DNA from 3 places in the Halomonas sp. BM-2019 genome. Region 3 is predicted to be linked to each of the others. Evidence: predicted binding sites of a transcription regulator. Region 3 holds the regulator's gene; each other region holds the start of a gene.
What was found. The regulator sigma-54, encoded in region 3, starts transcription at its own class of promoters, with help from an activator protein. The targets are predictions, from matches to a motif close to TGGCACNNNNNTTGCTNT.
Positions count from the first base shown of each region.

Region 1: a site for sigma-54 is predicted at 1,609-1,626, ahead of glnL (nitrogen regulation protein NR(II)). Genes of this name have one in related genera too.
Region 2: a site for sigma-54 is predicted at 1,071-1,088, ahead of J5F18_RS06995 (ANTAR domain-containing protein). Genes of this name have one in related genera too.

Region 1 covers NZ_CP071922.1:582,272-585,526, reverse strand. The annotation lists gene ntrC (nitrogen regulation protein NR(I)) at 1-466, opposite strand, end outside; gene glnL (nitrogen regulation protein NR(II)) at 459-1,505, opposite strand; gene J5F18_RS02970 (DUF4124 domain-containing protein) at 1,975-2,541, opposite strand; gene glnA (glutamate--ammonia ligase) at 2,722-3,255, opposite strand, start outside.
Region 2 covers NZ_CP071922.1:1,382,577-1,385,831, reverse strand. The annotation lists partial or broken gene J5F18_RS07000 (nitrate reductase) at 1-759, opposite strand, end outside; gene J5F18_RS06995 (ANTAR domain-containing protein) at 1,150-1,764, shown strand; gene J5F18_RS06990 (CmpA/NrtA family ABC transporter substrate-binding protein) at 1,774-2,841, shown strand; gene J5F18_RS06985 (FAD-dependent oxidoreductase) at 3,110-3,255, shown strand, end outside.
Region 3 covers NZ_CP071922.1:1,737,115-1,740,369, forward strand. The annotation lists gene rapZ (RNase adapter RapZ) at 1-82, opposite strand, end outside; gene J5F18_RS08740 (PTS sugar transporter subunit IIA) at 128-592, opposite strand; gene raiA (ribosome-associated translation inhibitor RaiA) at 600-908, opposite strand; gene J5F18_RS08750 (RNA polymerase factor sigma-54) at 1,078-2,490, opposite strand; gene lptB (LPS export ABC transporter ATP-binding protein) at 2,645-3,255, opposite strand, start outside.

The DNA.
Region 1 (3,255 bases), 1.2 Mb from region 3:
GGCCGATGGCGCGGAACACCTCCTGCATGGCCGGCGCCTCGCCGATGATCTCGGCATCCAGCCCCTCGGGGACGCTGACCGGACGCTGGCGCTCCCGGGCATGGGCCACGGCGCGCCGCACCAGGGCCAGGGCCTCGTCCACGTCGAAGGGCTTGGGCAGGTACTCGAAGGCCCCGCCCTGGTAGGAGGCCACCGCACTGTCCAGGTCGGAATGGGCCGTCATCACGATCACCGGCAGGTCCGGATGGACCTCGCGCACCCGGGCCATCAGGTCCAGGCCGTCGATGCCGGGCATGCGGATATCGGTGACCAACACATCGGGCGGCTGGTCCAGCAGGCGCGGCAGGGCGGCATCGGCCCGCTCGATGCACTCCACTTCCAGGTCGGGCTGGGCGAGGGCACGCTCGAGTACCCAGCGTATGGCGCGGTCGTCGTCGACGATCACCACGCGTGCGACGTCAGTCATGGCGCTTCTCCAGGGGAATCAGCAGTCTAAATTCGGTCTGGCCGGGCACGGAGTCACATTCGATCAGGCCCTGGTGCTGGTGCAGGATCGCCTGGGCGATGGAGAGACCCAGGCCGCTGCCCTCGGCGCGACCGGACACCATCGGGTAAAAGAGGGTCTCCTGCAGCGCCGCGGGCACACCGGGGCCGCAATCGATGATGGCCACCTCGCACACCAGGCGGTGGCGCTCGGCCCCCAGGGTGAACTGGCGGCGTGCCCGGGTGCGCAGCACCAAGCGGGGCTCGGGGGTGCCGGCCTCGCTCATCGCCTCCACCGCATTGCGCGCCACGTTGAGCACCGCCTGGATCAACTGGGCCTCGTCACCCGAGAGAGCCGGCAGGCTGGGGTCGTAGTCGCGCTCGATGGCCACCGCGGGGTGCTCGGCGATCAGCAGCGAGCGCACCCGCTCCAGCACCTGGTGGATATTGAGCGGCTCGTGGCGGCTGACCCGGTTGGGCCCGAGCATGGAGTCCACCAGGTCGCGCAGTCGGTCCACCTCCTCGACGATGATCCGGGTAAACTCCTTGAGCTCGGGATCATCGAGGTCGCGCTCCAGCAGCTGGGCCGCCCCGCGGATGCCCCCCAGGGGGTTCTTCACCTCATGAGCCAGACCGCGGGTCAGCACCTTGATGGTCTCCTGACGGGTCAGCAGTGCCTCCTCCCGGGAGATGCGCATCAGCCGGTCGCGGGGCTCCACCTCCAGCAGCAGCTCATTTCGCGACAGTGGCGTGACCGTGTAATCCACGGTGTGGGTCTCGCCGCAGAGCATGACCAGGCGCGCCTCGCGCTGGGTGAAGGGGTGGAACTCATCCCGCGCCTTGCCCAGCACCTCACCCAGCCCGCCGTCGCTCTCGAAAAGGCCATCCAGCCCCATGCCCTTCACGCGACTGAAGCTCAGCGCCAGCAGCGCCTCGGCGGCGGGGTTCATCCACCGAAGCCTGAGCTCGCCGTCCAGCAGGACCACGGCAGTGGTGAGGTGCTCCATCAAGCGTTGGTACATCGATTGCGCCATGTCGGATCCAGGGATACCCGTTCTTTGCAGAAGGCTCATGCAAAAGGTTCTTTCAGGAAGCTCTTTCAAAAGGCACTTACACAACATTATTCTTGCAAGAAGCGCGCCAGGCCCCAGGAGCCCGGTTTTCGGGGCTTGCCGGCCATCAACGCGACGCGCACGCACCAAACCAGTGCAAAGTGGAGCGATGCGCACCCAGGCTCGGGCCCTGACGGGGCATCGCCTGCCTTCTTTCGGGTCACCGGGCCGATCCGCGCTCCTCTTGGCGACGCAGGATCGGTTCCTCATCGGGCAGCCGACGGGCGGGTTCTGCACTACGACGGAGCGGCGAGGGCACCTCGGCGGGCGGGGGCGCCGGCTTGACGAGATGGGGCGGCCGTGACTCGCCTTGCGGGGAGCGGCAGGGCCTCGGGCTACCGTCCGGGCACCACGGCCAGGGTGCCCAGCGAGGGGACAGCTAATCGGCGGGACGGTTGACACTGGCCCGGTGCACAAAGATGGTCACCGGCGAGGTACGGTGGCGAACCTCGCCGCTGCCGTCCAGCAACTCGGCCTGCAGCACGTGCTCGCCGGGGTTCATGTTGGCCACCATGAAGGCGGTGGTGTGCATGGCCGTCTGGCTCAGCTGGCCATCCACCAACAGGCGAACCCGGTGATCCTCGCGCAGCTCCGGCTCGATGCCGAGTTCCACCGGCACGTTGCCCGCCGCCCCCACCGGGAAAGCCTGCTCATGGCTCGGCGAGAGGATGCGGAAGCTGTCGTACGGCATGAAGGGCTGGCCCGGCCGGGCGGTCACTGCCGCCGCACCGCTGCCATCGACGCGCGGCACGGCCTCTCCGGTGCGCACTTCGCCGGTGGAGGGCACCACCGTCACCGGCGCCAGCTCCACCTGCTCACCGCCCCGCTCCGGGTTGTCGGTGAACACCACGTTGCCCTGGGCATCGGTGGTGCGATAGATCGTCTGGGCCTGGAGTGTCAGGCTGAACGACAGCCCCACCGCCAGCGCCATCAAGGCCTTGTTCATGGCTACCCCCTGCGTCGCCGCCGCCCCGGCGGCCTGTGGATGGTGTCTGCGACTCCCCCTTGGATAGTGAACAAGAAAAAGGGGTTCCGCCATGGCGGAACCCCTTTCTTGATCAACGCCGCAGCGTCGATGGCAGGCCGGGCCTCGCGGGACCCGGCCGCCGGCACTGAAGGCGCGTCGTCAGCAGCTGTAGTACATGTCGAACTCGACGGGGTGCGTGGTCATGCGAATGCGCTCCACGTCTTCCATCTTGAGCTCGATGTAGGCATCGATCATGTCGTCGGTGAAGACGCCACCCTCGGTCAGGAAGGCGCGATCCGCATCCAGGGCTTCCAGGGCCTGGTCGAGGCTGTTGGCCACGGTGGGCACGGCCTTGCCTTCTTCCGGCGGCAGGTCATAGAGGTTCTTGTCCATGGCGTCGCCGGGGTGGATCTTGTTCTTGATGCCGTCGATGCCAGCCATCAGCATCGCCGCGAAGCACAGGTAGGGGTTGGCGGTCGGGTCGGGGAAACGAGCCTCGACGCGCTTGCCCTTGGGGCTGGCGGTGTAGGGGATGCGGATGGAAGCGGAGCGGTTGCGGGCGCTGTAGGCCAGCATCACCGGCGCCTCGAAGCCCGGCACCAGACGCTTGTAGGAGTTGGTGGAGGCGTTGGTGAAGGCGTTCAGGGCCCGGGCGTGCTTGATGATGCCGCCGATGTAGTAGAGGGCCATCTC
Region 2 (3,255 bases), 350 kb from region 3:
CTCTCGGGCCGCGGCCAGCGCCTCCTCGAGGCCCTGGGTGTGGCGCTCCAGGTAGAGCCGGTCGAGCTTGCCCCGCGCCTCCATCCAGGTCAGCAGGCCGGTGAACAGCCGGGCGTCGCTGCCGGGCTTGAGACCCAGGTAGAGGTCGGCGATCTCGCAGCTGTCGGTGACCCGGGGATCGATCACCACCACCCGCATCAGCGGGTTGCGGGTCTTGGCCACCTTGAGGCGCTGGTAGAGCACCGGATGGTTCCAGGCCAGGTTGGAGCCTACCAGCACCACCAGCTCGGCCTCCTCCAGGTCCTCGTAGCTGCAGGGCACGGCGTCGGCGCCGAGGCTGCGCTTGTAGGCGGCCACTGCCGAGGCCATGCAGAGCCGCGAGTTGGTGTCCAGGTGCGGGGTGCCGAGGAACCCCTTGAACAGCTTGTTGGCGACGTAGTAGTCCTCGGTGAGCAGCTGGCCGGAAAGGTAGGCCGCCACCGCCCCGTCGCCGTGCTCGCGGCGGGTCGCCGCCAGGCGGTCGGCCACGGCAGAAAGGGCCGTCTCCCAGCCCACCTCCACGCCGTCGAGGCGCGGCCGGGTCAGCCGGCCGTGCTCGCCCAGCGTCTCGTGCAGCGCCGAGCCCTTGACGCAGAGCCGGCCGAAATTGGCCGGATGTTCTGTGTCGCCGCTGACGCCGACGATCCGCTCACCGTCGATTTCTGCCACCACGCCGCAGCCGACGCCACAATAGGGGCAGGTAGTTCGTGCCTGGTGCATGCCGCTCTCCTGTCAGGGTCAGTCGGAAACGAAGACGCCCACCAGCGTCTACCCTGTAATAGGCAGGCGTTGATGGGCGTCGTTGCCAATATGGGAAAGTCAAGCAAGGCGTGTGCCAGAAGGTGTTTTCCGCTGCTATGCCAGTGACGTGGGGCCGTCCGGCCGGCACTTCCGGCCCGGCCAGGCGGAGCCAATTTGCACCAGCGGCTATCGTGGGCACCGCCTCCTGCACCAGGCTGGTGCCAAATCAACGCCGGGGCCGCGCCGACGCCCCGCGTCGAGGCCGCGGCTCGCCGGACCCTGGCGATACCTGGAACGGATATTGCTTTAACGGATATTGTTTTAGAGGCGATACTGCCAGCCATCCCCCTGACGAACGACGACACTGCCATGCCCCCCCTGACCGCTTCTCTCAAGGTGCTCCTGGTTGACGACGAGGTCGTTCGCGCCGCCATGGTCGAGGAGGCCCTGATCGCCGAGGGCCACGAGGTCATCTGTCGGCTGCAGAGCCCGGCCAGCCTCAACGAGATGGTCGCGCGCCATCAGCCGGACGTGGTGATCATCGACATGGAGTCCCCCGACCGCGACACCCTCGACAGCATGGCCCTGCTCAACCGCGAGAACCCGCGCCCGGTGGTGTTCTTCGCCGACCAGCACGACCCTGACACCATGCAGGCGGCCCTCAAGTCGGGGGTCAGCGCCTATGTGGTCGACGGCCTGGTGGCCGGCCGGGTCAAGGCGATCATCGAAGTGGCCATCGCCCGCTTCGACGCCTTCCAGTCCCTGCGCCAGGAGCTCGACCAGACCCGTAACCAGCTCGCCGAGCGCAAGCGCATCGAGCGCGCCAAGGGCCTTTTGATGAAGCACCAGGGCTGCGACGAGGAGCAGGCCTACCGCATGCTGCGCAAGCTGGCCATGGACCGCGGCCAGCGCATCGCCCAGGTGGCCGACAGCGTCATCGATGTCCTGGAGCAGCTGTCGCCCCCTTCGTCCGAGCCTGAATAGGGATCCCCCATGAGTGCCACGCCGACGCCCTCTAGCCATAGCCATCAGGCGGCCAGGCCGCCGACCCCCGAACTCGACCGCCTGACGCTGGGCTTCGTCCCGCTGCTGGATGCCGCCCTGCTGGTGATCGCCCGCGAGCACGGGTTCTTCAGCGAGCAGGGGCTAGACGTTACCCTCTCGCGGGAGAACGCCTGGTCCACGCTGCGCGACAAGGTCGCCGCCGGCCTGCTCGACGGCGCCCAGATGCTCGCCCCCATGCCCCTGGCCATGAGTCTGGGCCTGGAACGCGCGCCCTGCGACACCCTGGCGCCGATCACCCTGTCGCGCAACGGCAATGCCCTGGTGCTCTCCAGCACCCTCGCCGAGGCCGGCAAGGTGACGCTCGGTGACGCACCCCGGGCCAGCGCCCTGGCGCTGGCCCGGGGGCTGGGAGGGCAGCCCGCTCGGCGACGGCCGCGCCTGGCCATGGTCTACCCCTTCTCCTGCCAGCACTATCAGCTGCGCGACTGGCTCACACTCGGCGGCCTGGACCCGGAGCACGACGTCGAGCTGGTGGTGCTGCCGCCACCACGCCTGGCGGCTGCCCTGGAGGCCGGGGAGATCGACGGCTTCTGCGCCGGCGAACCCTGGGGCAGCCTGGCCCAGTTTCGCCACGCGGGGCGCATCGTCGCCACCGGCGCCCAGCTGTGGCCCGAGGCTCCCGAGAAGGTGCTGGGCGTGACTCGCTCCTGGGCCAGGCGCTACCCCGCCACCCTGGCGGCGCTGATTCGCTCACTGATGGCCGCCAGCCGCTGGCTGGCCGCCGCACCGGCGCATCGCCGCCAGGCGCTTCGCTGGCTCGCCCTTCCCCCCTATCTCGACCGCTCGGTGAACCATCTCGACGACCTGCCCCTGGACAGCGCCCCGATCCACCAGCGCCTGTACGGCGACGGCGTGCTGCGCCCCGATATCGAGGCCATGGGCCGCGTGGCCGAGGCGCTGAGCCGCCACCTCGCAGGCCGCGGTCGCCAACTGGACATCGGCACCCTGCATGAGTGCTACGCGCCCGTGCATTTCGATGCCGCCATGCACCATTGACGTGCATGGCGTCCGCCCCGCGGCACGGCCTCGCCCCCACCAACATCGCCCAGATTGCTGAAATATAAGAATAAAATATCGTCATCCGACATTTTGGCCGGCTTCTTGAATAGTGAGGGGCAGCACGGTGATCAATGGCGATCACCCCTGACGACAGATGACACGCATTGGACGAAGGCGTCCCAGCGCTCTCCCCCCGGGGAATTGCGCCGGGTCGCCTTCTTTTCGTTGTCGCCACCCCATTTTCACTCAGCGGAGGTGCCTGACCATGCATCAAGCCCCCCATCCAGCGAACGAGCACCTGGTCATCGTCGGCAACGGCATGGCCGGCCATCGGCTAGTGGAAGCACTGGCCGGCAAGCCGGGGCGGCCGGCGCGCATCACCGTGATCGGCGACGAACTGGACCCGGCCTA
Region 3 (3,255 bases):
CGTAGTGGCCGAGGTCCTCCAGGGCCTGCAGCGCGATCGACTTGCCCGAGCCGGAACGGCCGCTGATGATCACGAGCTGCATGGGGGTCTCCTGGTCGGGGGGCTGGCCGGGCGGCCCGTCGGGCCGTCAGCCCTGTCGTCGGATCGCCTCGATGAGTCTTTCGTGCAGTTCGCGCTGGCTCTCGCTTCGGCGCAGCACGGTGCGTGTCTCGCCGTCGTTCATCACGCCCGCCACCTGCGCCAGCAGGGCCAGGTGGGCATCGTCGGCCTCTTCGGGAACCAGCAGCACGAACACCAGGTCGACGGGTTCGCCGTCGATGGCGTCGAAGTCCACCGGCTCGGCCAGCTTGAGGAAGCCGGCAATGGGGGCCTTGCAGTGGGGACTCCGGGCATGGGGAATGGCCACCCCGTTGCCGATCCCGGTGCTGCCCAGGCGCTCACGCCCGATCAGCCTGCTGAACACCTCCTGGCTGTCGAGGCTGGGGGTGTTCTGGGCGATAAAGGTGCTGAAGAACTCCAGCACCCGCTTCTTGCTTCCCCCGGGCACACCGAAGAGGGTGCGCTCGGGGGGCAGGATGGTTTCCAGTGTCATGACGGGATCAGCGGGCCCCGGCGCCCTGGGCGCGGGCCTGGGTCTTTTCCTTGTGCTTGACCAGTTGGCGGTCCAGCTTGTCGGCCAGGGCATCGATGGCGGCGTACATGTCGCCATCCTGAGCCTCGGCGTGCAGGTCGGCACCGGCGGCATGCAGGGTGCAGGCGGCGAGTTGACGTTCCTTCTCCACGGACAGGATCACCTGGACGTTGGTGATGTTGTCGTAATGGCGCTCCACGCGAGCCAGTTTCTCGTCCACATAGCCACGCAGGGCGTCGGTCAATTCCACATGATGGCCGGTGATGTTGACTTGCATGACAAGCTCCTTGCTCATTGGTGATGGCTCGATTGTAACCCTTTTTCCCGCCTTGCATACCCCCTCACCGCCGCTGCTGCGGCAGGCCTGATGCGGGTTATCGGAGCCTGTGCAGGTGGCGGCCGGCAGATGACGTGACTGCCGCCTCGGGGCATGCTGGGAGATGGGCTCAGCGCAGCCGCTTGCGCTCGCTGGAGGAGGGGATGCCCATGGCTTCTCGATACTTCGCTACCGTACGACGGGCCACCTGGATGCCGGCCTCCTCGAGCAGGGCCACCAGCTTGCTGTCGGAGAGCGGCTTGCGTGGCGGCTCCTCCTGGATCAGCTTGCGGATGCGCGCGCGGATCGCCGTGCTGGAGTGGGCATCGCCCTCGCCGTTGCCCCCCACCTGGCTGGAGAAGAAGTATTTCAGCTCGAAGACGCCGCGGGGCGTATAGATGAACTTCTGGGTGGTGACTCGCGAGATGGTCGACTCGTGCATCTCCACGGCCTGGGCGATATCGGCCAGGATCAGCGGCTTCATCGCCTCCTCGCCCTGTTCCAGGAAGTCAAGCTGGCGGGCCATGATCTCGCGCCCTACCCGCAGCAGGGTGTCGTTGCGGCTGGAGAGGCTCTTCATCAGCCAGCGGGCCTCCTGCAGGTGGTCCTTGAGGAACTGGTTGTCCTGGCTCTTGTCGGTGCGACGGATCAGGGCGGCATAGTCGGGCTGGATGCGCAGCCGCGGCAGCGCCTCGGGGTTCAGCTCCACCTGCCAGCCGGCGCTGTCGTGGCGAGCCACCAGGTCGGGAATCACGTAGTCGCGTTCGATGCCGGCGTAGGCGCTGCCTGGGCGGGGGTCCAGCGAGCGCACCAGGGTGATCACCGCCTCCAGGGCGTCGTCGTCGAGCCCCAGCCGGCGCTTGAGCAGGCGACGATCGTCGCCGGCCAGGGCCTCGAGAAACTGGCGCACCAGCCGACGCGCCTGGGGCAGCAGGGGGGTGTCGTCGGGCAGGGCGGCCAGCTGCAGCATCAGGCACTCGCGCAGGTCGCGGGCGAAGACACCGGTGGGCTCGAACTGCTGAAGCCGCAGCAGCACCTGCTCCACTTCGCGGCTGCGCAAGCCGTCGAGCCCCTGGGCGCGGAGGCCTTCGCGGATCTCGTCGACGGGCTGGGCCAGGTAGCCGGCCGGGTCCACCGCATCGATCAGGCTCTCGGCGACCTGGCGCTCGCGAGGGTCCAGGTCCGTCATCGCCAGCTGCCAGACCAGATGGCCCTGGAGGCTCTGTACGCTCGCCTCCCGTTCGAAGTCCGGGCCTTCGCCGCCGGCGGGGGCGCCCAGGTCCTGGTAGGTGTCCGACCAGTCGCTGTCGGTGGTGAGCTCGTCGGGGATCTCGCTGGCCCAGTCATCCTCGGGGGTCTCGCTGACCGCCTGTTCGCCGAAGCCCTCCTCGAGCTCCAGCATGGGGTTGGACTCCAGCGCCTGCTGGATCTCCTGGCGCAGGTCGAGGGTGGAGAGCTGCAGCAGGGCGATGGCCTGCTGGAGCTGGGGCGTCATCGTCAGCTGGGTGCCGACGCGCAGCTGCAGGGAGGCTTTCATGGCCATGGTGACGGAGTCCCTCTCTGACGGGAAAGCCTCACCCTAGCGCGGGTGCGTCGGGCTTGCAAGCGGAGACGAAGCAACATCCATGCCAGGCGCAAGACGCATGCCGCCATCGAATAACGACATGCATATCAGGGGGCTGCGGCCGGAAGGCGGGTCAGAGGCGGAAGTCCTGGCCCAGGTAGACCTCGCGCACGCGCTGGTTGGCGAGGATCGACTCGGCGTTGCCCTCGGCGATGATCTGGCCGTCGCCGACGATGTAGGCGGTGTCGCAGATATCCAGGGTCTCGCGGACGTTGTGGTCGGTGATCAGTACGCCGATGTCGCGGGCCTTGAGCTGCCGGATGATACCCTTGATCTCCCCCACCGAGATGGGGTCGACGCCGGCGAAGGGCTCGTCGAGCAGGATAAAGGCGGGCTCCGTGGCCAGGGCCCGGGCGATCTCCACCCGGCGCCGTTCGCCACCGGAGAGGCTCATGCCGAGGTTGTCGCGGATATGGGTTACGTGGAAGTCCTCGAGTAGCTGCTCGAGGCGCGCCCGGCGCCCCTCCCGGTCGAGGTCCCGGCGGGTCTCGAGGATCGCCATGATGTTGTCGGCCACCGACAGCTTGCGGAAGATCGACGCTTCCTGGGGCAGGTAGCCGATGCCGGACCGGGCGCGCTCGTGCATGGCGGCCCGCGACAGGTCCAGGTCGTCGATGGCCACCTCGCCGGCGTCGGCGCGCACCAGCCCCACGATCATGTAGAAGGAGGTGGTCTTGCCGGCGC